DNA from 4 places in the Ensifer sp. ENS10 genome. Region 1 is predicted to be linked to each of the others. Evidence: predicted binding sites of a transcription regulator. Region 1 holds the regulator's gene; each other region holds the start of a gene.
The links. The regulator PhoB, encoded in region 1, activates phosphate uptake and scavenging genes when phosphate is short. The targets are predictions, from matches to a motif close to TGTCATNNANCTGTCAT.
Positions count from the first base shown of each region.

Region 2: the regulator PhoB is predicted to act here: its motif matches at 2,460-2,476, upstream of phnF (phosphonate metabolism transcriptional regulator PhnF).
Region 3: the regulator PhoB is predicted to act here: its motif matches at 4,801-4,817, upstream of IB265_RS05400 (PhoX family phosphatase).
Region 4: the regulator PhoB is predicted to act here: its motif matches at 5,752-5,768, upstream of IB265_RS12350 (DUF1045 domain-containing protein).

Region 1 is NZ_JACVAS010000001.1:463,972-471,716, reverse strand. It holds gene IB265_RS02335 (O-succinylhomoserine sulfhydrylase) at 1-1,077, shown strand, start outside; gene apaG (Co2+/Mg2+ efflux protein ApaG) at 1,316-1,708, shown strand; gene IB265_RS02325 (Hsp33 family molecular chaperone) at 1,730-2,719, opposite strand; gene argF (ornithine carbamoyltransferase) at 3,000-3,917, opposite strand; gene IB265_RS02315 (aspartate aminotransferase family protein) at 4,018-5,217, opposite strand; gene IB265_RS02310 (GcrA family cell cycle regulator) at 5,638-6,159, shown strand; gene phoB (phosphate regulon transcriptional regulator PhoB) at 6,228-6,911, opposite strand; gene phoU (phosphate signaling complex protein PhoU) at 7,170-7,745, opposite strand, start outside.
Region 2 is NZ_JACVAS010000004.1:14,735-22,479, reverse strand. It holds gene IB265_RS15935 (hypothetical protein) at 1-170, shown strand, start outside; gene IB265_RS15930 (carbon-phosphorus lyase complex subunit PhnI) at 203-1,312, opposite strand; gene phnH (phosphonate C-P lyase system protein PhnH) at 1,316-1,924, opposite strand; gene phnG (phosphonate C-P lyase system protein PhnG) at 1,924-2,391, opposite strand; gene phnF (phosphonate metabolism transcriptional regulator PhnF) at 2,500-3,231, shown strand; gene IB265_RS15910 (selenium-binding family protein) at 3,392-4,786, shown strand; gene IB265_RS15905 (hypothetical protein) at 4,820-5,446, shown strand; gene IB265_RS15900 (glutathione S-transferase family protein) at 5,475-6,164, opposite strand; gene IB265_RS15895 (VOC family protein) at 6,258-6,848, opposite strand; gene IB265_RS15890 (hypothetical protein) at 7,108-7,560, shown strand; gene IB265_RS15885 (hypothetical protein) at 7,679-7,745, shown strand, end outside.
Region 3 is NZ_JACVAS010000001.1:1,109,677-1,117,421, forward strand. It holds gene IB265_RS05380 (hypothetical protein) at 1-275, shown strand, start outside; gene IB265_RS05385 (L,D-transpeptidase) at 302-1,045, opposite strand; gene recO (DNA repair protein RecO) at 1,260-2,006, shown strand; gene IB265_RS05395 (PaaI family thioesterase) at 2,023-2,532, shown strand; gene IB265_RS05400 (PhoX family phosphatase) at 2,712-4,724, opposite strand; gene IB265_RS05405 (DUF2339 domain-containing protein) at 5,013-7,745, shown strand, end outside.
Region 4 is NZ_JACVAS010000002.1:1,106,410-1,114,154, forward strand. It holds gene guaD (guanine deaminase) at 1-675, shown strand, start outside; gene IB265_RS12325 (alpha-hydroxy acid oxidase) at 791-1,927, shown strand; gene uraH (hydroxyisourate hydrolase) at 2,122-2,484, opposite strand; gene IB265_RS12335 (ureidoglycolate lyase) at 2,652-3,149, opposite strand; gene uraD (2-oxo-4-hydroxy-4-carboxy-5-ureidoimidazoline decarboxylase) at 3,246-3,749, opposite strand; gene puuE (allantoinase PuuE) at 3,749-4,678, opposite strand; gene IB265_RS12350 (DUF1045 domain-containing protein) at 4,806-5,606, opposite strand; gene IB265_RS12355 (PRC-barrel domain-containing protein) at 5,877-6,266, shown strand; gene IB265_RS12360 (FAD-binding oxidoreductase) at 6,334-7,476, opposite strand; gene mnmD (tRNA (5-methylaminomethyl-2-thiouridine)(34)-methyltransferase MnmD) at 7,516-7,745, shown strand, end outside.

The DNA of each region.
Region 1 (7,745 bases):
GAGACATCCGAGGCGGCAGAAGCGCGTTTCAAGGGCGAGACCGAAGGCTTCATCTATGCCCGCTACGGCAGCCCGACCAACGACATGTTCGAAAAGCGCATGTGCATGCTGGAAGGCGCCGAAGACGCGCGCGCCACGGCTTCGGGCATGGCTGCCGTTTCCGCGGCAATCCTCTGCCAGCTGAAGGCCGGCGATCATATCGTTGCCGCCCGTGCGCTGTTCGGTTCCTGCCGCTGGGTGGTCGAGACGCTGGCGCCGAAATACGGCATCGAATGCACGCTGGTCGATGGACGCGATCTCGCCAACTGGGAAAAGGCGATCCAGAAGAACACCAAGGTCTTCTTCCTGGAAAGCCCGACCAACCCGACGCTCGAAGTCATCGACATTGCCGGTGTGGCCAAGCTCGCCAACCAGATCGGCGCCAAGGTCGTCGTCGACAACGTTTTTGCGACGCCACTCTTCCAGAAGCCGCTGGAACTCGGCGCCCATATCGTCGTCTATTCCGCCACCAAGCATATCGATGGCCAGGGCCGCTGCCTCGGCGGCGTCGTGCTTGCTGACAAGGAATGGATCAACGAGAACCTGCACGACTACTTCCGTCATACCGGCCCGGCCATGTCGCCGTTCAATGCCTGGACGCTGCTGAAGGGCATCGAAACCTTGCCGTTGCGCGTGCGCCAGCAGACGGAAACCGCACGCCGCGTCGCCGACTTCCTGGCTGAGCAGCCGCAGGTGGCGAAGGTCATCTATCCCGGCCGCAAGGATCACCCGCAGGCCGACATCATCGCCAAGCAGATGACCGGCGGCTCCACCCTCGTCGCCTTTGAACTGAAGGGCGGCAAGGATGCGGCATTCGCGCTGCAGAATGCGCTCGAGATCGTGCGCATCTCCAACAATCTCGGCGACAGCAAGAGCCTGATCACCCATCCGGCAACGACGACGCACAAGAACCTGACCGACGAGGCCCGCGAAGAGCTGGGCATTTCCGCCGGCACGGTGCGTTTCTCGGCCGGCATCGAAGACAGCGAGGATGTCGTCGAGGATTTCGCCCGCGCGCTTGAGGCCGTCAAAGCCTGAGGCAACGAAAAGATACGGCCGCCACAACAGACGGCGGCCGTCGATCCCTCGTGGCGCTCATGCAGCGGGCGCCCCGCCATCCAATATGGCCTCACCAGCGGGATCGAGCGGGTTCGAACAGCCGATCCGGATACCCGCAAGCCCTTGCCCCAGAATGGGTATGCACAATCTTGCCGTTATTCTTGACGAAACCATCTTGCTGTAGAATACCCTGAAAGACCGAAGCAAGGTGTTGCCCATGTATCGCGCTTTGACCCGCGACATAGAAGTTACGGTGGAGCCGTACTATCTCGAAGAGCAGTCGGACCCCGATGACGGCCGCTATGTCTGGGGCTATCGCATTGTCATCTCAAACCATTCGGACGCAGCCGTGCGGTTGATGACCCGCTACTGGCATATCACCGATGAGAATGGGCAGGTCGATGAGGTCAGCGGTCCCGGCGTGATCGGCGAACAGCCGCTGCTCAATCCCGGCGACACCTATGAGTATTCGTCCGGCTGCCCGCTGGATACGCCGTCGGGCGTGATGTTCGGCCATTACAGTATGGAAGCGGAAGGCGGAGAGACCTTCAACGTGGCCATCCCCGCCTTCTCGCTCGATTCACCCGGGCTCGTGCGTACCCTGAACTAGCTTGATCCGGAGTGGCGCCGGCTACTGTGGACGCACTTCGCTTGCCTCGAAACGATAGGTCGTCGAGCAGAATTCGCAGGTGACCTTCACGGCCCCATCCTCGATGGTGCTTTCGATATCATCAGCGTCCAGATTGGCGAGCACCGAGTGCAGCTTCTCGCGCGAGCAGCTGCAACGGTCATAAACCGCCTGCGGCTCATAGACGCGAACGCCGCGCTCGTGAAACAGCCGGTAGAGCAAGCGTTCGGTTCCGACCATCGGGTCGGTCAGCTCGTCGGTGTCGATCGTCTCGACCATCACCTTGGCTTCCGCCCAGAGATCGTCATCCTCGAAGACGCCTTCCCCGTCATCGCCATCGCCGCCGGAAAGATCAGGCTGGCGCATGCGCTCCGGCGCTTCCGGCAGGAACTGCGCGACCATGCCGCCGGCACGCCAGCGATGGCGCGGCTTGCCGCTTTCATCGCGGTCGAGCAGCTCGGCAACGCCGAGCCTGACCTTGGTCGGGATCTGCTCTGACTGGCGGAAATAGACGCCAGCGATTTCTTCCAGCGTGGCGCCGTCCAGCGCAACGATGCCCTGATAGCGCTGAGTATGAGCGCCCTGGTCGATGGTGAAGGCGAGTACGCCCTTGCCAAGCAGTTCATGCGAAAGGGTGCGGCCATCCTTCTCGGCGTCGGCAAGCGCATCTGCATCGTAGCGGGCATAGGCGCGCACGCGATCCGGCGTCGAGAAGTCTGCGACGACGAGATCGACCGGACCATCGCCTTTCGTCTGGACGATCAGCTTGCCTTCGAACTTCAGCGAAGTGCCGAGCAGAACCGTCAGCACGACGGTTTCGGCAACGAGCCGCGCGACCGGAAGCGGATAGTTGTGGCGCTCCAGAATTGCGTCGAGCATCGGGCCGAGCTGCACGGCGCGGCCGCGCACGTCGAGGCCTTCCACCTGGAAAGGCACGACGTGATCGTCACCGGCGAAGTCGAATTCACCAAGCCCTGGCGTCATGTCAGTCATGTCTTGCTCCTTGCCTCAGCAACTGCGTTGCGCCGGGGACATTCCTGTCCCCCGGCGCAACGTGCCCGCTGTCTCAATCGATCCCGCGATAAACGGATTGTCCACCGGATATGTGCCATCAGCCATTGCGCCGCGCACCACCCGTGGCAGTCGGCGCTTCACTGTTGCCAGGAGCGCCCTGCAGCCGCCTAGATCGTGTCGCACGGCGGCAATGTCAATAGCCAGCCTCACAGCCGCCGAAGCGCTGCGCCATCGCGCTCACCGCGGCGCTCGCAAGGGCCTAGACGAGCCCCATGCACCAGGCGATGATCGACTTCTGCGCATGCAGGCGGTTTTCGGCCTCGTCGAAGACCACCGACTGCGGACCGTCGATCACCTCGTCGGTCACCTCCTCTCCACGGTGCGCCGGCAGGCAATGCATGAACAGCGCATCGGATGCCGCTTGCTTCATCAGCGCCTCGTTGACCTGATAGGGCTGGAAGACGTTGTGGCCGCGGGCACGATGCTCCTGGTTCATCGACACCCAGGTGTCGGTGACAACGCAATTGGCGTTGGCGACCGCCTGCTCGGCATCGTGACACAGCAGGATCTCGCCGCCGTTGTTGCGGGCCCAGTTCAGGATCTTGTCCTGCGGCTCGGAGCCGAGCGGCACGGCCATGTTCATGCGATAGCCGAAGCGGGCGGAGCCTTCGATCAGCGAGTGCAGCACGTTGTTGCCGTCGCCGGTCCAGGCGATCGTCTTGCCCTTCACCGGTCCGCGATGCTCCTCGAAGGTCATGATGTCGGCCATGATCTGGCACGGATGGGTGTCATCGGTCAGGCCGTTGATGACGGGTACCGTCGCGTGTTCTGCCAATTCCAGCAGGCGGCGATGGTCGGTGGTGCGGATCATGATCGCGTCGACATAGCGCGACAGGACCTTCGCCGTATCGCCGATCGTCTCGGCGCGACCGAGCTGCATCTCCGTGCCCGAAAGGAACAGGGTTTCGCCGCCGAGCTGGCGCATGCCGACATCGAAGGACACACGGGTGCGGGTGGACGGCTTTTCGAAGATCATCGCCAGCATCTTGCCGGCGAGCGGCTTCTCGGCGGTTCCGGCCTTGGTCGTCGCCTTTCGGACGCGGGCATCATCGATGATCGTCCGAAGATCGGCGGCCGTCATGGCCGAAAGATCGAGAAAGTGTCTGGTGCCTGCCATCGTACTCGGTTCCTCAAAAAATCGAACCTATGTGCGCCACGCAGCGGCGTGAACGCACGAAGGTCATTCTACCATCCTGGGTCAGTCTTGGCCCTATCGGTCAGGCCGCAGCGTTACCACTTGCCTTCGTCACTGCTTCGGCGGCGCGCTCGATGCGTACGAGGCCCTCGCGTGCTTCCTCCGCCGTCACAGTCAACGGCGGCAGCAGGCGCAACACGTTGTCGCCGGCCGGCACGGCCAGGAGCTTCTCGGCGCGGATCTCCTTCAGGAGATCGGCCGAGGGGCCCTTCACCTTGATGCCCAGCATCAGGCCATCGCCGCGGATATCCTCGATGACATCGGGATAGCGATCCTTCAGCGAAGCAAGGCCCTGGCGGAAGACGAGCGCGACGTCGCGCACATGGGCGAGGAAGCCATCAGCGAGGATGACGTCGAGCACGGCGTTGCCGACGGCCATCGCCAGCGGATTGCCGCCATAGGTCGAGCCATGCGTGCCCGCCACCATGCCGGCGGCCGCCTCTTCCGTCGCCAGGCAAGCGCCGAGCGGGAAGCCGCCACCGATACCCTTGGCAACGGCCATGATATCCGGGCGGATGCCCGTCCACTCATGGGCAAAAAGCTTGCCGGTGCGGCCGACGCCGGTCTGAACCTCGTCGAGGATCAGGAGCAGGCCGAATTCGTCGCAGAGGGCGCGCAGTTCCTGCATGAATTCCTTGGTCGCGGGACGGATGCCGCCCTCGCCCTGGATCGGCTCGATCAGGATCGCGGCGGTCTCCTCGGTGATCGCATTCTTGACGGCCGCGATGTCGCCGAACGGAACCTGGTAGAACCCTGGGGCCTTTGGCCCGAAACCTTCAATGTACTTTTGCTGACCACCGGCGGCGATCGTCGCGATCGTGCGACCGTGGAACGCGCCCTCGAAGGTGATGATGTGAAACTTCTCCGGCTGGCCTTTGGCGAAGTGGTACCGCCGCGCCGTCTTGATCGCGCATTCCAGCGCTTCCGCACCGGAATTGGTGAAGAAGACCCGATCGGCAAAGGTGACGGCCGCCAAGCGGCGTCCAAGACTTTCCTGACCGGGAACTTCGTAAAGGTTGGAAAGGTGCCAGACCTTCTCGGCCTGCGCCTTCAGCGCCTCGACGAGATGCGGATGCGCGTGGCCGAGCGAGTTCACGGCAACGCCGGCGGCGAAGTCGAGATAGCGCGAGCCGTCTTCGGCGATCAGCCAGACGCCCTCTCCTCGCTCGAAACGCAACGGCGCGCGCATGTAGGTATCGTAAAGCGGCGTGGTTGCAGTCATGCGAGGCTCTCCTTACTCCAGTCGGCATCGGTCCCGCTGCTTCATGCGGCCCGATAAAAATCAAAAATGCCGCCTTTCGGCGGCGCAGGCACTATTCCTATTTCGCGCCGCAATGTCAATAAAACCAAGCCTTGCAGTGCAACAGAGAAGCCCGTTTCCCGGCGGCGAAAAAATCGCCCGGAAGGGCTTGCAAAAATGCAACGCCAGCCGAGCAAGTTGGGGAAAACTACGAAATCGATTCGGCGTGAATCCCGGGACTCTTGCCACGGAGTCCGACGGTCAGTACGTTAACATTCAATTACTAGACGCATGCGGCGGACCTAGTCACCAAAAGAGTTATCGCGTTTGCAACCTCGGGATTCAACCGGGGTGCGGTGAGGGATTCTGCCATCCCCAACGCTGAGAACGGAGAGTGCAGAAATGAACTGGACTGACGAGCGGGTGGAGAAACTGAAGAAGCTTTGGTCCGAGGGCCTGAGCGCAAGCCAGATCGCGGCACAGCTCGGCGGCGTCAGCCGTAACGCTGTCATCGGCAAGGTTCATCGCCTGAGCCTTCCAGGCCGTGCCAAAGCCGGCGGCAGCACCACTGCGGCGGCCCGCCCGAAGCGGCCGACCTCGGCGCCGCGCGCTCCGAACTACGCCTCGCGCGTTTCGACCCGCACCGTTGCCCGTCCGTCCGGCGCCACCGTTCTCAAGGAAGAGATCGAAGTCGATCTCGTTGCCGAGCAGGATTTCAGCATCCAGACCGACGTGGTCGTGCCGATGTCGCGCCGCCTCGAGCTAACCCAGCTCACGGAACGCACCTGCAAGTGGCCGATCGGCGACCCGCTGAAGGAAGAGTTCCACTTCTGCGGCAACGATTCCCCGGAAGCTTCGCCCTATTGCAGCTTTCATGCGCGGCTTGCCTACCAGCCGTCCGCCGAGCGCCGTCGGATGCGCTAAGGATCCGCACAGGACCAAAACGAAAGGGGCCGATCGGCCCCTTTTTTATTGACTTCTGTTTGCCCTTCTCAGCTTTCGAGCGAGTAGCCGGCGCCGCGCACGGTGCGGATGACATCAGGCATGGTCGAGAAGTTCAGCGCCTTGCGCAGGCGGCCGACATGCACGTCGACGGTCCGCTCGTCGACATAGATGTCGTGGCCCCAGACGCCGTCCAGCAACTGCGAGCGCGAGAAGACACGGCCCGGAGAGGACATCAGGAACTCCAGCAGGCGGAACTCTGTCGGCCCCAGGCGAACTTCGCGGCTGCGGCGATGGACGCGATGGGTTTCCCGGTCGAGCTCGATGTCGCCGCAGCGCAGCAGCGTCGAGAGAACTTCGGGCTTCGCCCGGCGGAGCATCGCCTTGACGCGGGCCATCAGCTCCGGCGTGGAGAAGGGCTTGACCACATAGTCGTCGGCACCGGTCGCCAGACCGCGAACGCGCTCGCTTTCCTCGCCGCGCGCCGTCAGCATGATAATCGGCAGCCGCTCCGTCTCCGGGCGCTGGCGCAACCTACGGCAAAGCTCGATGCCGGAGACGCCAGGCAACATCCAGTCGAGGATCAGAAGGTCGGGCAGGCGTTCCTGTAGCCGGATCTCCGCCTCGTCACCCCTGAGGATCGTATCGACGTCGAAGCCTTCAGCTTCCAGATTGTAACGCAGCAGGACGCTCAGCGCCTCTTCGTCTTCGACCACGGCGATTTTTGGCAACATCAGGTAACGTCTCCTTACCGCGAGCGCCGCGCGGGTCCAGCGGACCGGCCGGCACTCAGACACTCTAAATCTGGAGCACATCCGCCGTTTTCAAAGGCGGGGCGAAAACCGCATGCTTCAGATACAGGAATTCGGGGCCGCGACCGAAGCCGCGACCGGATGATATTCATGGGGCATGCATTGCGAACGGCGCGTTTAACGCCAGAGCGGGATGAGGAAAAGTGTATGCGGTTGTCCCCCGCATCCCGCTCCAACCTTCTAGTCGTTGACCGAGCCCAACGTCGACGTGTTGTCATCCTTCGGGCGCTCGCCCTCCGGCTGGGCACCCGTCGCCATGTAATAGATCGTCTCGGCGATGTTGGTCGCGTGGTCGCCGATACGCTCGATGTTCTTGGCACAGAACAGAAGATGCGTGCAGGGCGTGATGTTGCGCGGATCTTCCATCATGTAGGTGAGCAACTCGCGGAACAGCGAGGTGTAGATCGCGTCGATCTCCTCGTCGCGCTCACGAATGCTGTTGGCCTTTTCCGGCGAACGCGACGCATAGACGTCGAGCACTTCCTTGAGCTGCACCAGAGCGAGCTCGGCGAGGTGCTCGAGACCGCGGGCGAGCTTGCGCGGGATGCCCGAACCGGCAACCGCGATCACGCGTTTGGCAGTGTTCTTGCCGAGGTCGCCGACACGCTCCAGGTCGGAGGCGATGCGGATCGACCCCATGATCTCGCGAAGGTCGGCGGCGACCGGCTGGCGCTTGGCGATCGTGACGATCGCCTTCTCGCCGATCTGACGCTCGGCATCATCGAGAACAGTGTCGTCCGAGATTACCTTTTGCGC
Region 2 (7,745 bases), on a different contig from region 1:
TGGTTGTGATCGTCGCGGTGGTGGTGGCCGCCCTGTTCTGGGCCGCCCGCAATGCCCGGCGCGAGCCGGACGCCAAGGCGCGCAAGGACGATGGTTCCGGCGATGCCGGCGTCGTCTTTGCCGGTGACAGTGGCGGCGATTGCGGCGGTGGAGATGGCGGCGGCGACTGAACGGTCACCGTGCGTCCATGCGGTTTGCCCGATCATTCGGCCGCCTCCCGTTGTTCCTTCGCCGTGTCGCCGGCGTTGGCCGCCTCGTAGTCGCGGCGCATGCGCCGGACGAGGTCCAGTTCTGCCTGGAAGTCGACATAGTGCGGCAGCTTCAGGTGCTCGACGAAGCCGGTCGCCTGAACGTTGTCGGCGTGCGAGATGACGAATTCCTGATCCTGGGCCGGCGCAACGATGTCCTCGCTGAACTCGTCGGTTCTCAGCGCCCGGTCGACCAGCGACATCGACATCGCCTTACGTTCACTCTGGCCGAAAACGAGGCCGTAGCCGCGGGTGAACTGAGGCGGCTGCTTGGCCGAACCCATGAACTGGTTGACCATCTGGCATTCGGTGACGCGGATCGTGCCGAGCGAGACGGCAAAGCCGAGTTCCGGAAGATCGAGCTCGACCTCCACTTCGCCGATGCGCACTTCGCCGACGAAGGGATGGGTGCGGCCATAGCCGCGCTGGGTCGAATAGGCGAGCGCCAGCAGGAAGCCTTCGTCGCCGCGGGCGAGCGCCTGCAGGCGCAGGTCGCGGGCCATCGGAAACTCCATCGGCTCGCGGGTAAGGTCGCCCATGACATGACCTTCGGGCATCTGGCCGTCGCCCTCGATCAGGCCTTCGCCGTCGAGAATGTCGGAGACGCGCATGACGTGTTCGCCGGGTTCCTTGACCGCCGGCTCTGCGACGGTCTCGTCGGCGATCAGCGAAGGATCGAGCAGGCGGTGGGTGTAGTCGAAGGTCGGCCCCAGCAATTGTCCACCGGGCAGATCCTTGTAGGTCGCCGATACGCGGCGCTCGATCTTCATGTTGGCGGTGTCGACCGGCTCGGAGTAGCCAAAGCGCGGCAGCGTCGTGCGGTAGGCGCGGAGGATGAAGATCGCTTCGATCATATCGCCGCGTGCCTGGCGAACTGCTAGAGCCGCAAGCGCGCGATCGTAGAGCGAGGCTTCCGCCATCACCCGGTCGACGGCAAGTCCGAGTTGCTCGACTATCTGTTCGATGGTGATTGAGGGCAGGTTTCGGTCACCGCGGCGGCGGTCGGCGAGAAGGCGGTGCGCATTGGCAATGGCGGCTTCCCCGCCCTTGACGGCTACATACATGGGTCACGCCTCCTTCAGCGAAAGACGGGTTGTGCGCGGCAGGCAGAGCAGTTCCTCTCCGGCCGTCAGCACGAGATCGACGCCGCGCGGAAAGATTGCGCGGTTGGCGGTCCAGAATTCGAGGAAGACTTCCGGCAGCCCCTTCACGGCGACTTCCGTCTCGTCCTTGATGCCGGGCCCCTTGGCGGTGAGTGCCCGGCCGCCGGTCAGCGCCTCGACTTCAATGACGAGCGTCGTCGAACGATCCGGGTATTCCTGGGTGCCGAGCGAGAACTGGTCGAAACCTGGGAAGGCGGCGCTTTTTTCGACGAAGGCGAAGCGGGCTTCGGTCTTGCTGGCGGTCACTGCGGCGCCCGTATGGAAAGCGATCCATTGCGGAACGCCCGATTTCCCGAGCGACGGCGTCAGCCAGACGGGCGTGTCATGGTCACAAAGCGTCAATGCCACGGCGCCGGCCGCGGCGCCGAGCGGCGCGGGCGGCGTGCTCTTGGCCGAAAGCTGCTTGATCGCGCCTGGGCGGGCAAAACCCTCCATCAGGTCGCGGAAGACGGATTGGGCGGCAAAGACTGGATCTGCGAAGGCGCCGGCGTAAATCTGCGATTGGCTGGCCATCAGTCGTCTCCCCGGACCATGGTGAAAAAGTCGACGCGGGTTGCTGCAGTCTCTTCGGCGTTGCGGCGTTCTTCCAGCGCCAGCCGGTCCGCCACTTGTTGAAGCAGAGCATCGACGTTCGCGCGATCGTCCTCGCGCTGGGCGAGTGCGTCGAAGATCGCTGCAAGCCGCGCGCGCTGCCGGTCCGCACCGAGCAGCTGCCCGTGGCCGATCTCGCCGCTCGAAAGGCGGATGGTCGCGCGCGAGACCGTCGCCTCGCCGAGGTTGAAGGGATCGCCACCGCCACCGATGCGGCCACGCACCATGACGAGGCCGGTCTCCGGACCGCGAACCGGATGAACGTCCGGCTTGTCGGCGAGCGCTTCCCAGGCAGCATTCAGCTCGTCGAGGGTCGCGCGAGCGAGCAGTCCCATGGCTTTCTTGCGCGCCGGATCCGGCGGGCTTTCCTGTTTCAGCTTCGCATCCATCATTTTCACCTCAAATGTCTATTGATCTAGACAACTGTACATCTTATACTTTTCCATAACGTCCGCAAATGACAGGCTTGTGACATGCCAATGCGAAAAGACACGGCAATGCGAAAAGTGGTGGAGCGCCAGACCGGCGTCGCTCTGTGGCGGCAGATCGCCGACCGGATCCGCCTGGCAATCAGCAATGGCGACTACGATGCGGCCGGCATGGTGCCGCCTGAGACGGTGCTTGCGGGCGAATTCGGCGTCAACCGGCACACGGTCAGAAGCGCGCTTGCGGCGCTTGCCGAAGAGGGACTGGTGCGCGCGGTCCAGGGACGCGGCACGATGATCGAGCGCAAGGAAAGGGTGAGCTACCCGATCTCGAAGCGCACGCGGTTCTCGCAGGGGCTCGGTCGCCAAGTGAAGGAGATCGGCACGAGGCTGCTCGGCCACGGCGAATTGCCGGCAAACGGCGAGATCGCAAAGGCACTCGGCATTGCGCCGGGCGATACGGTGATCGAGCTCAGGACCGTCAGCAGCGGCGATGGCCGACCGCTGTCGGTATCCTCGAGCTATTATCCTGCGCATCGTTTTCCGCGCATGGCCGAAGTATTCGAACGGTTGCATTCCGTCACCAAGGCCTTCGCCGCCCACGGCTTGGATGACTATGTCCGCGCCTCGACCGAGATTGTCGCCCGGCATGCCGACGCGGAGGAGCTTTCGATGCTGAAGCTCTCGCCGGGCGCGATCGTGCTCGAGGCGCAATCGCTGAATGCCGATCTCGACGGCTCTCCAGTGGAGTATTCCCGTACCCGATTTGCCGCTGACCGAATGAAACTGCGGATTGAGACATAGAACGCCGCCGGCTGCCCACGGCGACAGGATCCGCACCCGGCCTCAAGCACTCCATCGGGGAAATGTGGCGGATAGGCCGCATTTCCGACGCGTTTTTGCCGCATGACCGGAACCTGCATCAGGAACCGCGCATTTAGAATTCTCGTAGGGGAGAATGGCAATGGCGACGTGGCGACCCGATCCTTCCTTCTATCCATCACCGCGCATGGCCGCCAAGGCTCCCAAGGAAACGCTCGCCTATGTGGCGGCGTTCGATCCCGAGCGGAAGCGGCCGGATGCGATTGCGGTCGTCGACGTCGATCCGGCGTCGCCAAGCTATTCGCAGATCGTCGGCCAGGTCGACATGCCGAACGTCGGCGACGAACTGCACCATTTCGGCTGGAATGCTTGCTCTTCCTGTCTTTGCCCCAATGCGCCGCATCCGCATGTCGAGCGCCGCTATCTGGTAGTGCCGGGGTTGAGGTCCTCCCGTCTGCACATCATCGACACCAAGCCGGACCCGCGCAATCCGAAGATCGTGCGGGTGATCGAGCCTTCGGAAATTGCCGAGAAGGCAAATTATTCGCGGCTGCACACCACCCATTGCGGTCCCGAAGGCATCTACATCAACGCGCTCGCGGATCGTGACGGCAAGGCGCCCGGCGGCATCTTCCTGCTGGACCACCAGAGTTTCGATGTGCTCGGCCAATGGGAAATGGATCGTGGGCCGCAGAAGCTTGCCTATGATTTCTGGTGGCATCTCGGCCATGACACGCTGATCACCAGCGAATGGGGCACGCCGGATACGTTCGAAAACGGGCTGGTTCCCGAGGTGCTGCTCGGTTCGAAATATGGCCGCCGGCTGCACTTCTGGGACCTACACAAGCGCAAGCACCTGCAGGAGATCGATTTCGGCGAGGAGCACCAGCTCGTCTTCGAGCTGCGGCCTGCGCATGATCCGACCAAGGCCTATGGCTTCGTCGGCTGCGTCATCAGCCTCAAGGACCTCTCGGCGTCGATCTGGACCTGGTATCGCGACGGCGACCGATGGGCGGTGAAGAAGGTGATCGAGATACCGGCGGAGCCGGCCGATCCGGATTTGCTGCCCCCCGTGCTCAAGGGCTTCAGCGCTGTCGCGCCGCTCGTCACCGATATCGACCTGTCGATGGACGACCGGTTCCTCTACGTTTCCTGCTGGGGCACCGGCGACATGATCCAGTACGACGTTTCTGACCCCTTTGCGCCGAAGGAGACGGGCCGTGTGCGGATCGGCGGCATCGTTTCGCGTGCATCCCATCCGAAGGCCAAGAACGGAGCGCTGAATGGCGGGCCGCAGATGGTGGAGATCAGCCGGGACGGCAAGCGGGTCTATTTCACCAATTCGCTCTATGGTGCCATCGATCCGCAGTTCTACCCCGAAGGTATCGACGGGTGGATGGTCAAACTGGACGTCGCCGACGGTGGCGGCATCACCTTCGACGAAAACTTCTTCGTCGACTGGCCGAAGGGCCATCGCCCGCATCAGGTCCGTCTCGAAGGCGGTGACTGCTCGTCCGACTCCTATTGCTACCCGTAGGGAGGGGACGATCGTGCAGTCCTGTCGGGGCGAATGACGACGTTCTGGCCGTGGCTTTCGATTGCCGCCCTCGGTGCCTTTCACGGCATCAATCCGGCGATGGGCTGGCTCTTTGCCGTGGCGCTCGGACTTCACCGCCAGGACCGTCGGATCGTGTGGTTGTCACTTGCTCCGATTGCTGCCGGTCATGCCGTCTCCGCCGCGCTGACGCTGGCAGTGGTCGTCACATTCGGCGCGGCGCTGGAGCCGCACAGTTTCAGGCTTGTCGCGGCGCTGCTCATACTCAGCGTCGCCGCCTACGGCGCGCTTTACGGACACCGCCATCGGGTGAGAGTTGGCATGCGCGCCAGCATGGCCGGCCTTGGCCTCTGGTCCTTCCTGATGGCGACGAGCCACGGGGCGGGCCTGATGCTGCTGCCGGCGGTCCTCAGCCTCTGCGTGGCGGATAGTCCCGGGGATCTCGCAATCGCAGGTTCGCTTCCCGTCGCGCTCGCCGCCGTTGCGGTTCATGGCGCAGCAATGCTGGCCGTCGTCGCCGCGGTCGCGCTCGCCGTCTTCGAATGGCTCGGCCTTGCGGCACTCCGCTCGGCGTGGATCAACTTCGATCGCCTCTGGACGCTGGCGCTGGGTGCAACCGGTATCGTGCTTCTCGTTCAATGAGCCTGCTACGTGGCAGCCGGCGGAGCGTCTACCTTTGGGCCTTCACGTAACTGATGTAGCCGCGCACATCGGTCGCCGGTTCGGTGTAGGCATTGCCGAGCGTCTTTTCCATGTTGGCGACGTAGGTCTTCGCCCAGTCCGGCAGCGAGTAGTCGATTGCCGCCAGGAATTCGAGGGTCGCCGCAAGCCTGATGTCAGCGATCGAGGGGGTGGAACCACCGATGAAGGGTTTGTCGCCGATATAGAACGCCCGAAAGACGTCGAGCGGCTCGGCAAGCGCTTCGACTGCTGCGCGGCGCGCCTTCTCCTTGGTCTCCGCATCCGCATCGCTGCAACCAACTTCGCCCGGATAGAGCGGGAAGTTCAGTGCCGGATAGGTGGCCCGGGCGAGATAGGGGTAGAAGGTGCCGATCAGATAGAACATCGCGCTATCGATCATGGCGCGGGCCTCGGGGTCCCTCGGATAGAATTCGTCGAGCCCGTGCTTGTTGCAGAGATACTGCATGATCGCGCAACTCTCCCATAGGGCTCCCTTGGGCAGGTCCGCAGTCTCCACCATCGGTGTCAGATGCGACGGTGCCTTCGCCAGGTATTCGGCCGTCCGGGTCTGGCCGTAGACATCCTGTTCGCTGAAGTCGAGCTTGGCTGCCCTCAGGAAGACGCGCGCCGTCATGTTGTTGACGCTGGGCTTGATCACGTTGAGCTTGATTGCAGGCATGTCACTCCTCCCTTTGCTCGCGATCCCGCAGTTCCGGCTCGCTCGCCGGCGCGGTCGCGTGCGTTGAACGACAGGCGTGGACCACGACGCGCTTTATCGCGGCCGATAAGGATCCTTCGGCTCCCGGTCGGACGACAGCGTTGGCCGTGCGCGCTCGATCAGTGTCTCGATCGCATCGGCCAGGTGCACCTCGGCGATATTGTAGTCGCCGCGTGCGACCCTGACCTTGTGTGCTTCCATCAGCACCTCGGCGTGGCTGTGGCCCGGTGGTGGCTCGAAGCGATAGGAGGCAAGCTCGACCAGCAGCCCAAGCGGGTCCTCGAAATAGATCGAGTCCATGAAGCCGCGGTCCTTGACGCCGCTGTGCCGGATACTTCGCTCGTCGAGCCGCTCCACCGCTTGGGTGAAGGTCGCGCGCGAAACGGCAAAGGCGATGTGGTGCACACAGCCGATGTCCGTCGGGGTTCGCTCGGGATCGGGCTTGCGGTTCTCGTCGGTGAAGATGGTGATCAGGCGGCCATCGCCCGGGTCGAAATAGAGATGGCTTTCGCTCGCCCGGTCGAGATTCGGCTGCTCGAAAATGAAGGGCATGCCGAGAAGACCCTCCCAGAAATCGATCGACGTCTGTCGGTCGGCGCCGACGAGCGTGATGTGATGAACCCCTTGCGACTGCAGTTTTCGCATCGAAGGCCTCCCAGGTGAAGCGGAGGACACAGGACGAAACGGGATCTGGTTTCACCCTTTTCCGCTCCACTCGATTGTCGTCCGTCGCGGCAAGAAGGCAAGCGCCAATGCGGGGGCAAGCTGCCCGCAAAGCGGTCGGAAAGCATCCGACATCTCAACTATTTTCTTCTGGGTTGCTGTGTGTGTATTATGCAATCAGTGAATGTGTCGGCAACGCTCCAAACGGCCTGATGGCTGGGAACAATCAGGGAGTTGAAGTGTGAAGTTTCTCCGGGGAGTCGGTGTTGTCTGCCTGTTGTCTTTTTCGCTTGCAGGCGCGGCGCGGGCGGACGGCTCTGCGTTTGCGGGGCAATGGCGGCAACTGACTTCGACGGCCGGCCGTTGCGATCAGTGCTACATCGGCATCGTAAGACATGGCGACCTGCTGACGGTCACGAGCAACAACGGCTGGCAAGCCGTCATGAACGTCGAGAACTTTTTGGACCTCGAGCTTGCCGCAGGGACCGGGCAGTGGAAGTCCACAGTCGCTGGCGCCTATGGCGGCAAGCATTTCGGTATTCAGTTCGTTCGGCGTGGCCCTGAATTGCAGATGTTCATGGTGGTTTCGCACGCAACAGGCAGGCCATTGTCCATTCGCGCGACCTTCGAAAGAGGGCTGCCTGCTACGAACTGGCGTCATCAGCCGGCGCCGATCGAGATGCAACGGATCTAGGTGCTGATGTCCTGACGCGGGCCGACAAAGACGCTTGCCCCGATACGCGTGTTTTGATTTTCCGTGCGAACCTCCCTATCTTCCGGTTGCAACATCCGAAGGGGCGGACGGAGGACAAATGCCGGTCGTGCAACGATCGAAAATCAGGCAGCGTCTTTTGATCATGCTGGTCACCGGTATCGGCG
Region 3 (7,745 bases), 650 kb from region 1:
CGGTCGGCCTCGAACCCATCGAAGAAAAGCTGCCGGCCATCGGGTTCAAGCTTGGGCCCAACCAACTCTGGATCGACGAGGCGCCGAACTACAGCCAGGCCGAGGTCTGGCTCGAACTCTTTACCGATGACCATGTGGGCGCGCTTGATCACCTCGCCGCCAGGGGCGTTGTGCGCTGTGATGCCGTGGAAGATCTCGGCGAAGGTTTTCGCGGCGGCTGGATCATGAACCCGGCCAATATCGTGCACATGGTGCGGACGCCGGACGCCTGGTAGGCGCCCGGCATTCCGTCAAGCAGGTATCAGTAGGCCGGCGGCAGGCCGCCGTTCGAAACGCTCGCCATCGGCACGCCGCCGGCCGGTTCGGTCATCGGCGGTTCCGCCTGCAGGACGACGACGCGCGAATCGAGCGGGACGCGGCTGTAGAGATCGATGATATCGGGGTTGAAGAGACGGATGCAGCCGCTCGAGACGGCTTTGCCGACCGACCAGGCCTCGGTCGTGCCGTGGATGCGGAACAGCGTGTCGCGGCTGCCCTGGAAGAGATAGAGCGCGCGCGGCCCGAGCGGGTTGCGCACGCCCGGCTCCATGCCGCCGGCAAGCGGGCCGTAGCGCTCCGGCTCGCGTGCCACCATGTCCTGTGTCGGCGTCCAGCGCGGCCATTCCGCCTTGCGCGCAATGCGCGCCTCGCCCTCGAACTCGAGGCCCGCCTTGCCGACGCCGATTCCGTAGCGCATCGCCATGCCGCCATCCTGGACCAGGTAGAGGAAGCGGTTCTGGGTATCGATCACGATCGTGCCCGGCGGCTCGTGCGTCTGGTAGGCGACCTGCTGGCGCAGATAGCGCTTGTCGACCTTGCTGATGTCGATCGCATCCAGCGGGAACTTTTCGTTGGGTAGCGGCCCGTACATCGCCACATAGTATGGATCCGGTCCCTTCGGCTTGGCTGGCCCCGACGTGGTGACGCAACTGGCGAGCGTCGAGGTGGCGAGAAGAAGGGCGAAGAGCTGCGCCAGGCGGCCGGCGCTGTTCCGGGACACACACATACTGAAATTTTGATCCTGCTGATTGTCATTTTGGGCGGGAGGCACGGCTTTTGCCGCTCTTCCGTTCTAATGTCAAAGACGGCGTCGGGGCGGCGACAGCATGTCGCAAATGAGGCAACCAGTGAGTGTGGCCGAAAGGCGACAATCGGCCGGGTCACGCTGGCTATCGCAACATCGCTTGATCCGCTTTCGACCGCGGGTGTATGCCATATCCATGCAATGGAGCGATCAGGCTATTATTCTCGGCATACGACGGCACGGCGAAAGCTCTGCCATCGTGGAGGTCATGAGCGCCGCCCACGGCCGGCATCTCGGCATGGTGCGCTCGGGCCGCTCGCGCATCATGCAGCCGGTGTTGCAGCCGGGAAATTCGGTGGAAGTCACCTGGCGCGCGCGGCTTGACGAGCATATGGGCGAATTCCGCATCGAGCCGGTGGAACTGCGCGCTGCTCGTTTGATGGAAACGGCAACCTCGGTCTATGGCATCCAGGCGCTCGGAGCACTCCTGCGGCTGCTGCCTGAGCGTGACCCGCATCCGCATCTCTACGAGGCGCTGACTGTCATCGTCGATCATCTCGCCGATCCGGCCGATGCCGGAGAATTGTTCGTGCGCTTCGAGCTCGCGGTTCTCAACGATCTCGGCTTCGGGCTCGATCTGACGGAATGTGTGGCAACCGGCGCCCGCACCGAGCTTGTCTATGTGTCGCCGAAATCGGGCAGGGCGGTTTGCCGCTCGGCCGGGGAGCGTTATGCCGACCGTATGCTGGCGCTGCCGGAATTCCTTTCCGCCGAAGCACGCCGGGCTGCCGATCACGACAGCCTTGCCGCCGCCTTCCGCCTGACCGCCTTCTTCCTCCACCGCCATGTCTATGAGCCGCGCGGCCTCGACGTTTCTTCCGCGCGCGACGGCTTCGTCCATGCGGCACTCAAAGCGCTGAAAGCGCAATCCTCAGCCGCCTGATCCCCAGGAGTTATCAATGTATCAAGAACTTTATCCCGGCATGTCCGTATCCGGCATCGGCGTGCTGTCGCTCGACCGCGTCGCCCGCGACGGCGGCCTCAAAGCGATGCAGGACCTGCTGAGCGGCGAGCTGCCGGCGCCGCCGATGTCGAAGACGCTGAAGTTCGGACTGAGCGAAGTCGAAGAGGGCCGGGTGGTCTTCAAGGGATTTCCGACCGAAGAACATCTCAATCCGCTCGGCACGGTGCATGGCGGATGGACGGCGACGATCATGGACTCGGCGCTCGGCTGCGCGGTTTTCACCACGGTGAAACCCGGCGAGGCCTATACGACGGTCGAATTCAAGGTCAACCTCGTCCGGCCGCTACTGCCGGGCATGGGCGAGGTCTTCTGCGAGGGGCGCATCGTGCATCGCGGCCGAACGATCGCGACTTCGGAAGCCTGGCTTCGCGATGGAAACGGCAAGCTGCTGGCCCACGGCACCGAAACCTGCGCGATCTTCCCGATCGACAATCTGCGGCGTTAAGAAGCAATTTCCAGGAAAAGTGCGAAGCGGTTTTCCGTCCGGAATTGCGTCGCTTCAAATACATTTCCAGGAAAAGTGCGAAGCGGTTTTCCGTCCGGAATTGCGGCGTCAAATAAAACTCCAGAAACAAGAAACGCCGCGCAGTAGCGCGGCGTTCTTCTTTGCGATCGCAGCTTTTGTCAGCCGATACGGCCGCCGCCCTGCTTGGTCACCGCGACGACGGCCGGGCGCACCGGCATGTCATCCCTAAAATCAGGCCAGCGGGTTGCTGGCGTCTCGAAAGTGGCAAGACCGGCGTCGCCCGGGTGCTGGACGGCCAGGAAGAAGGTGTCCGACGTCGGGTTGAAGCAGGGACCGCACATTTCAGCGCCAACCGGCACGCGGAAGAAGAGCTTCGACGTGCCGCGGGCATTGCCGTCCGTGTCGATCGCCCAGATGCCGTCGGTGCGGCCAGTTTCCTTCTGGTTGTTGCCGTCGGTCGAAACCCAGAGGCGGCCGTCGGTGTCGATGGCGCAGTTGTCGGGCATGCCAAACCAGCCGTTCTTGGTGGTCGCCGTCGAGAACGAGGCGCCAACCTCGGCAACGGCGGGATCGCCGCACTTCAGCAGCACGTCCCAGCGGCTCTTGAGCGACGCGAAGTCGCCGTCGGTCTCGGTGATCTCGACGATGTGGCCAAAAGCGTTCTTGGCGCGCGGATTGGCGGCGTCGACTTCTTCTGCCTTGCGCTTGGTGTTGTTGGTCAGCATCACGTAGACCTTGCCCGTCTTCGGGTTCGGCTGAACGTCCTCCGGGCGATCCATCTTGGTGGCACCGAGCGCGTCGGCGGCGAAGCGGGTGTTGATCAGCACGTCCGCCTGCGAGGCGAAGCCGTTGGCTTCGGTCAGCGGGCCTTCGCCGTGGGTAAGCGGCATCCAGGTGACGGTGCCGTCCTCGTCGAACTTGGCGACATAGAGCGTGCCTTCGTCGAAGAGGTCCATGTTGGCGGCGCGATCATCAGGGTTGAAGGCGCCCTTGGTCACGAACTTGTAGACATAGTCGTAACGCTCGTCGTCGCCGGAATAGAGCACGACGCGCCCATCCTTGTTGACGATCGATTCACAGCCTTCGTGCTTGTAGCGGCCGAGTGCGGTGCGCTTCTTCGGTACCGAGGTCGGATCCAGCGCGTCGACCTCGACGATCCAGCCGAAGCGATTGGCTTCGTTCGGTTCCTTGGAGACGTCGAAACGGTCGTAGAAGGAGGCCCATTCGTACTGGCCGCCCGGTGCGCCCAGGCGCTTGAGCTGCTTGTACTCCGGGTGGTCTTCGGCGAGCTCGCCGCCGAAATAGCCGTTGAAGTTTTCTTCGGCCATCATGTAGGTGCCCCAGGCGGTGACCCCGCCGGCGCAATTGTTGATCGTGCCGAACACCTTCTTTCCCGTCGGGTCGGACGGCGTCTTCAGGCGGTCATGACCGGCGGCCGGCCCGGTGATCTGCATCTCGGTGTTGACCGTGATGCGGCGATTGTTCTTGCCGTCGAGAACCGGCTGCCACTTGCCGTCGACCTTGCGGATCTCGATGATCGTGCCGCCATGGGCGGCCATTTCGATGTCGACCAGTTTCTTGGTGTACTCACCGAGAACGACCTTCTCTTCCTCGACTTCCTTGCCGTCCTTCGTCACCTTTTCCTTCACGACGCTGGCGAAGGCCGGGAACATCAGCTCGGCATTGGTATATTCGTGGTTGACGACCAGGAGGCCATGGTCGGCGCTGCCGTCGAGCGGAATGAAGCCGACATAGTCGTTGTTATAGCCGAACAGCTTTTCCTGGGCAGCGGCCGTCTGGTTCTTCGGGTCGAACTCCGGGCTATCCGCGAAGATCTTGTCGCCCCAGCGCAGCAGGATGTCGGCATCGTAACCCTCGGCGACGTGGTGCTTCTCGTCGACGCCGGCTTCGATCTCGGTGAAGTCGAAGCGCGAACCTTCCTCGGCGCGTGCTTCTTGTGCGGTCAGGAGAGCCAGCGGGCTGACCGTCGTCGAAATCGCGGCAACGGCGAGCGAGCCGCCGATGAAGGAGCGGCGCGAGAAACGGCGATGGATGATGTCGCCCATCGTCGGGTTGGTGGAACAGTTGTGGCCAATGTCTTCCAGCTCTTCCCTGCGTTCCGTCAGCGTCTTGAATTCGGTCTCTTCCGTCTGGCCGAGATGCTTGTCCATGATCGGGTCTCCTGGTTGAACGATGGAAACCACCGCGCTGAGACAGCGGTGTTCATCCGCCTGTACCAGTTGCCCGGTGACAGTTCTGCGACATTTCCGTGAAGAGATTACAGCGCTCGGCCGTCTATTGTATGTTTCCTGAAATCCCATTCGATTTCAGGATAAAAACATGCAGCTACAGGGACCTTTGTGCGTCTGATAAGACGCGCGGCGCTGTAGAGATTTGGCGAGCGTACAAAAGTTTGTATGGTTGCGCCGAGCACGCCGGTGCGACCGTCAGGGGTATACATGTTCGAACTCTTTGCTTTTCTTGCCTTTATCCTCGCTCTTTCCGCCTTCGCCGGCGGTCGCAAGACGGCCGAGCGGCTGGGGGCTGAAATCTCCGCGCTGAAGGCCGAGGTCGCAAAGCTGAAGACCTCATCGGGCGAAGGCGTTCAGGCCGAAGCGACGACCGAAGAGCTCGCCGCCGCGCCCGAATCGCCGGTGGAACCGGAGACGGTCGAGGAGACTGCGATCGGCCTGACGGCCGGCGCGCGCGAGGGTGCCCGGATCTTCGGCGAAGTGGAGAAGGCGGCGGAAGACATCGAGGGTGGCGAGACCATTGCCGCCAGCACAGAAGCGCCACAGCCGGTACCGGCTGCGCTCCGTCAGACCGAAAGCCTGGAAAGCCGCCTCGGCGCGCGTTGGGCGGTCTGGGTCGGCGGCATTGCGCTCGCGCTCGGCGGCGTCTTCATGGTCAAATATTCGATTGATGCCGGCCTCCTGAGCCCGGCGGTTCGCCTGACGCTTGCCGCCCTGTTCGGCCTCCTGTTGATGGCCGCAGGGGAGGTCATCCGCAGGCGTGCGGTGCCTGTCATCGCCAATGAATTCCAGAACGCGATGATCCCCGGCATCCTGACTGCGGCCGGTGCCGTCACCCTGTTCGGTGTCGCCTATGCCGCCTATGGCATCTACGGCTATATCGGCACGGGCGCGGCATTCGTTCTGCTGGCCGCGACCTCGCTGGCGACCGTTGGTCTGTCGCTGCTGCATGGGCAGGCGCTCGCCGGCCTCGGTCTGCTTGCCTCGCTCGCAACCCCGGCACTCGTCTCGAGCGACGAACCGCGCCCCTGGGTCCTCTTCGGTTTCCTCTCGGTCGTCTGGCTGGCGACTTTGCTCGCGTCGCGGCTGCGGACTTGGACGGTAGTGCCGACCCTTGCCAACGTCGGCATCGGGCTTTGGGGGCTTGCCTATATCACTGCGGCCTCGCCATTCGAACCGCTGCCGGTCACATTTGCGCTGTTGGTGATGATCGTCGGCATCGGCCTCGTCTGGCCAGGTGCTACGGAAGCTGCTCCCGCGCCCGAAGTGCCTGAGGGTGCGCAGCGGCGCGGCGCCGTTGCCGGACAGTGGGAACGGTTGTTTATCCCGCCGCATGCGGCAATCTCCATTTCCGCGGCCATCGCCGCCACGGTGCTTGCGCTCCTTCTGATCAGCCCGGCGGTTTCCGCGGCGACGTATCCGGTGACGGAGTTTGCCGTTGTCATTGCTGTCCTCGCTGCCTTGGGAGCCTGGCGAGCGACGGCGGTCTATCCCGCCGTACTTTCCGCCGTCGGCGCAGTCGCCGGCGTCTGGAGCCTGACGGCGCTGAGTGGCGTGCTCGCCTATCTCGATCCCTCGCTTGCCGACGCTCTGCCGACGATCGTGCTGCCTGGCCGCACCGCCATGATCACGGCAATGCTGCTTGCGGCGCTGTTCGTGTTGCTCGGCGGCTTCGTGCTATCGCGCCGCCTCGTCACCCATCCGCATTATTCGACCCTTTGGGCCGGCATCGCCGCGGTTGTCCCGATCGCCCTGACGGCGATGTCGTTCCTGATGACCGGCAACTATGCCTTCGATCTGCCGCACGGCCTGTTCTCGCTCTTCGCCGGAGCCGCGCTGCTCGCGTTAGTGGACTGGCTTTACCGCCGCGGCGGCGAGGCGGAGGCGCGCGATATCACGGCTGGATTACTGGTCGCCGGTTCGTTCGCGTTCTTTGTCCTTGCCCTTCATGCCTGGACCGATGGGCTCGTCACCACACTTGCGATTGCCGTGCTCGGAACAGCCTATGCGCTCGCGACACGCATCCGCACCTGGCCGATCCTGCCCTGGATGACCGGTGCTGCGGCTGTGGTCGTTCTCGGGCGCATCGCCTGGGAGCCGACGATCGTCGGTGCTGGCAATCTCGGCACCACGCCTGTCTTCAACGCGCTCCTGCCGGGCTACGGCATTCCCGCCGCGCTCCTCGCCGGCTCCGCCTATTTCCTGAGATCCTGGTCGAACACACGAGTACGCAACCTCCTGCAGGCGCTCGCCAGTCTCTTCGTGCTCTTGACGCTCGCGATCCTCGTGCGTCACGCGATGAACGGCGGCGTGCTCGACAGCGCTGTGCCGACGCTCGGCGAGCAGTCGATCTACACGCTGCTGGCGATCGGCGCCTCGGCGATCTTCATGAGCCTCGACATGAAGTCGCCGAGCCCGGTCTTCCGCTATGGCGGCATGGGCCTCGGCGTACTTTCGATGTTGTCGGTGCTTTCGGCGCATCTCCTCGGCCTCAACCCTTACTTCAGCGGCGAGCTTCTCGGTCATATCCCGTTCTTCGATCTCCTGCTGATCGGCTATCTGCTACCGGGGCTCGGCTATGCGGGGCTGGCCTGGTATGCGCGTGACAAGCGGCCGTTGCCCTATGTCATGGCGCTTGCGGTCAGCGGCGCTGTGCTGGCCTTCGCCTGGGCGAGCCTCACGGTCCGCCGTGCATGGCAGGGGGAAGACATCGCGGATTGGAAGGGTTTCCTGCAGGGGGAGACCTACACCTATTCGGTTGTCTGGCTGCTGCTGGGCGTGTTGCTGCTCGTGCTCGGTTCGCGTTTCCATGCCAAGAGCATTCGCATCGCTTCGGCCGTTCTCGTCTTCGTCGCTGTCCTGAAGGTGTTCCTGATCGACATGTCCAACCTCGAAGGTTTCCTGCGGGCCCTGTCCTTCATCGGCCTTGGCGGGGTATTG
Region 4 (7,745 bases), on a different contig from region 1:
GTCGCCAAATCGTTGGTGCACGAGTTCCCCGATCTGCACGTACAGACGCATCTTTCGGAAAACCGCGACGAGATCGCCTTCACCTGCGAGCTCTATCCGGAAGCCAAGGACTATACCGACGTCTACGCCCGCTACGGCCTGCTCGGGCCGAAAAGCCTGTTCGGCCACTGCATCCATCTTTCGGAGCGCGAGGCGGATGCGATGAGCGAGACCGGCTCCGTCGCCGTCTTCTGCCCGACCTCCAACCTCTTCCTCGGCTCCGGCCTCTTTCCGCTGCGGGCGCTTACCCGCAGGGACAAGCCGGTCCGCACGTCGGTCGCCTCCGACATCGGCGGCGGCACCAGCTATTCCATGCTGAAGACGCTCGACGAGGCCTACAAGATCCTGCAGTTGCAGGGCGAGCGGCTGAACCCCTTCGACAGCTTCTTCATGATGACGCGCGGCAATGCCGAGGCGCTCTCGCTCGTCGACAGGATCGGCACGCTCGAAGCCGGAACCGATGCCGACTTCATCGTGCTCGACATGGCGGCGACGCCGGCAATGGCGCTTCGGGCCGAAGTGGTCAATTCGCTCGCCGACGAACTCTTCCTGCTGCAGACCATGGGCGACGACCGCGCGATCGTCGAAACCTATGTCGCCGGCAAGCCGGCGAAATCGGCACTCGCCGCCGCGTGACCGCGCAAATCCAGAGAGGTCAAGAAAATTGACCTCTCTGCGTTCTGGCTATTAACAAGCCTCCGGCAAACATGGTAATGGCTCGTTCAATCTCCGTTGGACGAAGGCCGTTTTCATGACGCAAATCCTCGAAATTAGCGATCTCAAGGCGCTCGCCAAACGTCGCGTGCCGAAGCTCTTCTTCGACTACGCCGACAGCGGCGCCTGGACCGAAGGCACCTATCGCGCCAATGAGGAGGATTTCGCCAAGGTCAAGTTGCGCCAGCGGGTGCTGGTCGACATGACCGACCGGTCGCTCGAAACGACGATGATCGGTCAAAAGGTTTCGATGCCGGTGGCGCTTGCCCCAACCGGCCTCACCGGCATGCAACACGCCGATGGCGAGATGCTGGCGGCCCAGGCCGCCGAAGCCTTTGGTGTCCCCTTCACGCTCTCGACCATGAGCATCTGCTCGATCGAGGACGTCGCCTCGGTCACCACCAAGCCCTTCTGGTTCCAGCTTTACGTCATGCGCGAGCGCGAATTCGTGCTGAACCTTATCGACCGCGCCAAGGCGGCGAAGTGCTCGGCGCTGGTGCTGACGCTCGACCTGCAGATCCTCGGCCAGCGTCACAAGGACCTGCGCAACGGCCTCTCCGCGCCGCCGAAGATGACGCCGAAGCATCTCTGGCAGATGGCGACGCGCCCCGGCTGGTGCATGAAGATGCTCGGCACCAAGCGCCGCACCTTCCGCAACATCGTCGGCCACGCAAAGAGCGTTACCGATCTTTCTTCGCTCGGCGCCTGGACGGCGGAACAGTTCGACCCGCAGCTTTCGTGGAAGGACGTCGAGTGGATCAAGGAGCGTTGGGGCGGACCGCTGATCCTCAAGGGCATTCTCGATCCCGAAGACGCCAAGATGGCGGCGGCGACCGGTGCCGATGCGATTATCGTCTCCAACCATGGCGGCCGCCAGCTCGACGGCGCCCACTCCTCCATCAGCATGCTGCCGCGCATCGTCGATGCGGTTGGCCACCAGATCGAAGTGCATCTCGACGGCGGCATCCGCTCCGGCCAGGATGTGCTGAAGGCCGTCGCCATGGGCGCCAAGGGCACCTATATCGGCCGCCCCTTCCTCTATGGCCTCGGCGCCATGGGCAAGGACGGGGTGACCAAGGCGTTGGAAATCATCCGCAAGGAGATGGACATCACCATGGCGCTCTGCGGCAAACGCAACATCAACGACGTCGACCGCAGCATCCTGGCGGAATAGGCCACGGCATCAGCCACTCCCGCCCTCATTCCTGTGCTTGTCACAGGAATCTAGCCAGCCCAAGTCCTTGGGCTGAAAGGTCTTTTGACCCGACAGACTTCGGGTCGCTGGATCCCCGCCACAAGGGCGAGGATGAGGGAGCTTGGAGTGGCCCTTCCGGCAAAACGCGAAGCGAGCGCAAGACCCCTGCGCGCTCAGCTCCCCCGATAGGTCGAATACCCATAGGGCGAAAGCAGCAGCGGCACGTGATAGTGGCTCGCCGGATCGGCAATGCCGAAGCGCAAGGGGATTCGGTCGAGGAAGGCCGGTTCCGGCAGCGTCGTGCCTGACCGGCGCAGGTAGTCGCCGGCGTGGAAGACCAGCTCGTAATTGCCGGCCATGAAGCCGACGCCTTCGACCATCGGCCCGTCGACACGGCCGTCGCTGTTGGTGTGGACGGTGCGGATCAGCTGTCGCTCTTCGCCCTCCAGCCAGTAGAGATCGATGCGCAGGCCCTCGGCCGGCTTGCCGAGCGCGGTGTCGAGTACATGGGTCGTCAGGCGGCCGGTGCTGCTCATGGTATCCTCTTTTCTGCTACTGCATGTTTCCTTTAATCGTAGCCGATTAAAGGACAAAAACATGCAGTGAATCAAAGTGCTACAGCGACCTTTGCGCGTCTGATAAGACGCGCGGCGCTGTAGGGCGACATGCGCGCGGCGAACCGCACGCACTTCTCATCATCCCGCTAGACTGGGCTCGAAATGACGAAGGGCTCGTCGTAGAAATACTCTTCGAGGTTGTTGCCCGGCCCTTCCCGGTCGACGATCAAGAAATCGCTGACGGCGCCGATCGACATCAGCGGGTGATGCCAGACGTTGCGGCCGTAATTGACTCCTTGCTTGCCGCTCGCTTGGAATACCCGCGGCGTGCCCGGACGCCCGTCCTCGTCTTCGGCGACGACGACGACCCAGGGGCGATCGTCGAGCGGTGAAAAGCTCTGGCTGCCGAGCGGGTGGCGCTCCATCATCGTCACCGCATAGGGAAAAGCGCGCGGCTGACCGCGGAAGATATTGATGATGACATTGGCGCCGTCGCCGACCACATCGGCGCGCGCCAGCCCGTGGAAACGTTCCGTGTTGCCGCCGTTGATGTAGCGCATCGTCGCCGGATCGGCTTCGATGATGGTTCCGAAGGGTGCAAAGGCGTCGCGCGTCAGCGGTTCGATGGTAAGCAGGCGCGACATCAGGCGTGGACCTCGCAGGTTTCCACGGCATTCGACAATGTCAACTCCAGTTCGACGGTCCTCCGAAAGAGCGAGGACGCGTATCGAACGGTTTTGTCAGGCATTTTCGTCTCCAGGAAGCATCGACTGCAGCCGCAGGCGGGCGATTTTCTCCACCTGCGCGCAAGCGGTTTCAAATTCCTCTTCGGGCGAATTGTCAATGCGGCTTTCGAAGGAGGCGAGAATCTGGCCCTTGGTGAGCCCCTTCACGGCGATGATGAAGGGGAAGCCGAATTTCTTCGTGTAGGCATCGTTCAGCGCCGTGAAGCGCTGATGTTCCTCGGGCGTCAACCGATCGAGGCCAGCAGACGCCTGCTCGGCGGTCGAGTCTGCCGTAAGCTTGCCCGCGATCGCCAGCTTTCCGGCGAGATCCGGGTGGGCGCGCAGCACTTGCAGCTTTTCGCGCGGCAACGCCGCACGAAAAGCCTGGCAGAGCGCCGAATGCACGTTGCCCGCCATCAAACCCGCCGCCGCGGCGCGATCGTAAGCGCGTTCGGCCACCCAGGGCGAATGCTCGAACACGCCGCCGAAACGGGCGACGAAGGCGTCGCGGTCGGACATCAGAGCGTCCCTTCCGGCTTGTGGTGCTGGTACCAGTGGTTGGCGATGTCGATGCGCCTGGGCACCCAGACCTTATCGTGCGACATCACGTAATCGATGAACCGGGCAAGGGCTGCGGCGCGGCCAGGGCGGCCGACGAGCCGGCAGTGCAGGCCGATGTTCATCATCTTGGCATCGCCCTGACGGCCTTCCTCATAGAGCACGTCGAAGCTGTCCTTGAGATAGGTGAAGAACTGGTCGCCGGAGTTGAAGCCCTGGTTGGTGGCAAAACGCATGTCGTTGGCATCGAGCGTATAGGGGATGATCAGATGCGGCTTGTCGGCCGGCAGCCCCGGCACCCAATAGGGCAGTTCGTCGGCGTAGCTGTCGCAGGAATAGAGGAAGCCACCCTCCTCCAGCACCAGCTTCAGCGTATTGGCCGAAGGCTTGCCCTGGTAGATGCCGAGCGGGCGCTCGCCGGTCAGTTCCGTATGCAGACGGACGACTTCGCGGATATGCTCGCGCTCGACCTCCTCCGGAAAATCCTTGTATTCCAGCCAGCGCAGGCCGTGGCTGGCGATTTCCCAGCCGGCTTCCTTCATGGCCGCAACCGCTTCCGGATTGCGCGCCATGGCGAGCGTCACGCCGTAGACCGTCAGCGGAACGTTACGGCTCGTGAACATGCGCCACAGCCGCCAGAAACCGGAGCGTGCGCCATATTCGTAGATCGATTCCATGTTGAGATTACGCTGTCCCTGCCAGGGCTGCGCGCCGACGATCTCGGACAGCAGACATTCGGACGCCGCGTCGCCATCGAGAATGCAGCTCTCGCCGCCCTCCTCGTAGTTCAGCACGAACTGCACGGCAATGCGCGCATCGCCCGGCCAGTTTGCCTTCGGCGGATTGCGGCCGTAGCCAACGAGGTCGCGCGGATACTTAGTCTCAGACATCAAATCACCCTTCGATTTTTCCAGAACGGTATCACCGCCGACCGGATTGTCGATACCGAAATCTGCCCGCGAAGGGTCGCTGGGCGGCAAGCTCGGAATGAGACGAAGGCTGAATTCTGCGCTCTCGTTAGCGATGCGCCATCAATGCCGCGACGATGAGCGACAAGGGCCGGATCGATCCCGAACCAACAGAGGGATCGGCGGCAACGCGTTTGGCGCGTTCGGCGCGCGCATTCGTAGAGATCTTGCCGAGCGGGTGCTGCGAATGCACACGCAGGGGCGCGCCGGTCTCCTGCTCGACGAAGAGGGCAAGACTGGCGATGGCAAGCGGCGTCGCCAGGTACGGCTCGAACAGCTCGCGAAGCGGCGCCTCGACCTGGCGTATCGCGTCCGACGCGAGCGGGCCAGTCAACATCATGTGGAAGCGGTACTCGTCCATCACATGAGGATCGCCCCAGCGGTGCAAATTGGAAAACTGCGGTGCGGTCAGCCGATCCGGATCGGAGCGCTCGATCTCGTCTTCGCTGAGCGGCGCACGAAAAGCATCGAACTCCTGAACGATATTGGCTGCCAGCAGATGCATCGCGGTGCTCGGGACCTGCGGCATCAGACCGAAGCACCGGCCGATGCGGGCGACCTCCAGGCGATCGATTTCGAACGGTGTCTGCGCGCCGGCAAAATGCATGAGCGCCTTCAGGAGTTGTGATTCCGTCATATCCGGATGCAGACGAAACGGCGACATCATCACCGCATGGAAACCGAAGCGGCGCGGTACGGCCGTATGGTAGGCGATGTCGGCAGAGCTCAGGCCCGCAACCGAAGGCAGTTCCGTCGGTTCGCCGGAATAGACGTTGCGCCCAAGCCAGCTTGCGGCGACCGCGGAAAGCGGGTCGGCCATCGGCGGCGTAAAACAAATGGCGTAGCGCATGTCTGGCTCCGGTTATCCGTGTCGAGCGGGACGAGGAAAAGTGCCTGCGGTTTTCCGCCCCGCTCCAATGAGATCGATCACGCTTATGAGTATCGATCCGACCCGGGATCTTCGTGATCTATTGGCCGCGTCTTAGGTGATTTGCGTGACAGATTGACGAAGCGGATCGTGCAAAACCACGCGATCCCACCGGTTTGCGCACCAGATTTTCGGAACCATCCGGCCCAACGGCCGTTCACTCAAGGTAACAATCAAGGATGGAGAAGAAGCGTGAGCTATCACAACGCAAACCTGCAGGATGCCCGGATCAAGGAAACCCATGACCTGATCGCGAGCGACAAGGTTGAAGGCACGAAGGTCTATGGCTCCGACAACAAGCACATCGGCTCGATCGAGCGCGTGATCATCGAAAAACGCAGCGGTCGCGTTGCCTACGCCGTGCTCGGTTTCGGCGGCTTCCTCGGCCTCGGCGAAGACCACTATCCGCTGCCCTGGGCGAAGTTGACCTATGACGAAAACCTCGGCGGCTATCGCACCGACGTTACGCGCGATCAGGTCGAGCGCGCGCCGAAATATCGCGGCAACGAGGAATACGACTGGAACGAGGAAAACGGCCGTCGCGTCTACGACTACTACGGCGTGCCACCCTACTGGATGTAAGGTCGAACTTTCGAATGTCCGAATATGTGAGGCTCCGCCTGCGGCGGGGCCCTTCCCATGCCCAAGCCTAGAGATGCTTCTCGCGAAGCGCCGCGATTTGATTTCGGCACAGGAAGGATTCCGGCAGATCGAGCGTCGGGAGACCGGCGATCTCGTCGACAACGAAGCGCGCCAACCGATGCGCAATCCCGAAGCTCACCTTGAAGCCGCCGGTCAGCACGGAAATGTTCGAATGATCAGGGTGCCGCCCGACCATGGGTTCGCGCCCCGCCGACTTTGGCCTGAGCCCGGCCCAGCGCTCGACCACCTCCGCATCCGCCAGACACGGCGCCAGCAACGTGGCGCGTCGAAGGAGATCGTCGAGCTGTTCGTCCGTGGACAGTGGATCGGCAAAGCTGTTCTCGCTGGTGCTGCCGATCGCCACATGGCCATCGTCATGAGCGATGATGTAGACGCCATCGATGAAAATAACCGGCAGGCCTGGATCGACATCCGCCCTCAAGAGCGCGGCCTGGCCCTTGACCGCCGTGCCGCTCGTCGCTTTCAGCGGCCCCGACACAGCATCGATCAGCGGGAAACTGCCGATGCCGGCAGCGATGATGCAATGGTCGAAGCTGAGCCGGCTGCCATCGTCACGCTCGGCCCTGCCGTGCGCCGGAAGGATGGCGCGCACGCCCGAGCCTTCATCGATCTGAACATTCTGCAACTGCAACAGGGCGGCACGCAGGGCCGACAGCGTGCGGCGCGGCGACACCCGCGCGGCCAGCGTATCGAAAACGACGCCATGCGCCGTTGCCTCCGTGCCTGGCCAACCCTGCGGGCCTTCCTCCTGGACATGCCAGAAGAATTGCCGGTCGCCCGCGCGCCATTGCTGTCGTGCGTCCTGTTCATGCCGGAGCGCAATGTCGCGTAAGTGCGGCTTGGCGAGCGGCATCAGCCGCCCGGTGCGGCGATAGCCGGTCGACACCCCCGCCTCGGCTTCGAGCTGCGCGATCTCCTCTTCGAGGGACACCAGCGCTTCGAACTGGAATTGCTTCTTGGCATTCCAGCGGTCGGGCATATGCGGCATGAGCGCGCCCAGTAGGCCGCCGCTCGCGCCGGCACCGATGGCCTGTTGCTCGACGAGCCGCACCGTCATGCCCTTGCGCGCGGCGGAAAGGGCGGCCCACAGCCCCATGATACCGCCGCCGACGACCAAAAGCTCGCTCATCGATTGACCTTCTCCGGCCGGCGGATTATCGCCTTTGCCATGACAGGACCAGCAGACCCGATCGACCCGCCAGCGCACCAAAACCTTGATTGGCACGAGGGCGATATGCCCTATTCCCGGGAGTTTGGCGATCACTTTTATTGCCGCACCGATGGGCGGCTGGAATGCGGTCACGTCTTCCTTTCGGGCAACGGCCTGCCGGAGCGCTGGGTCGGTACGGGCACCTTCCGCATCGGCGAACTGGGCTTCGGCACCGGGCTCAATTTCTG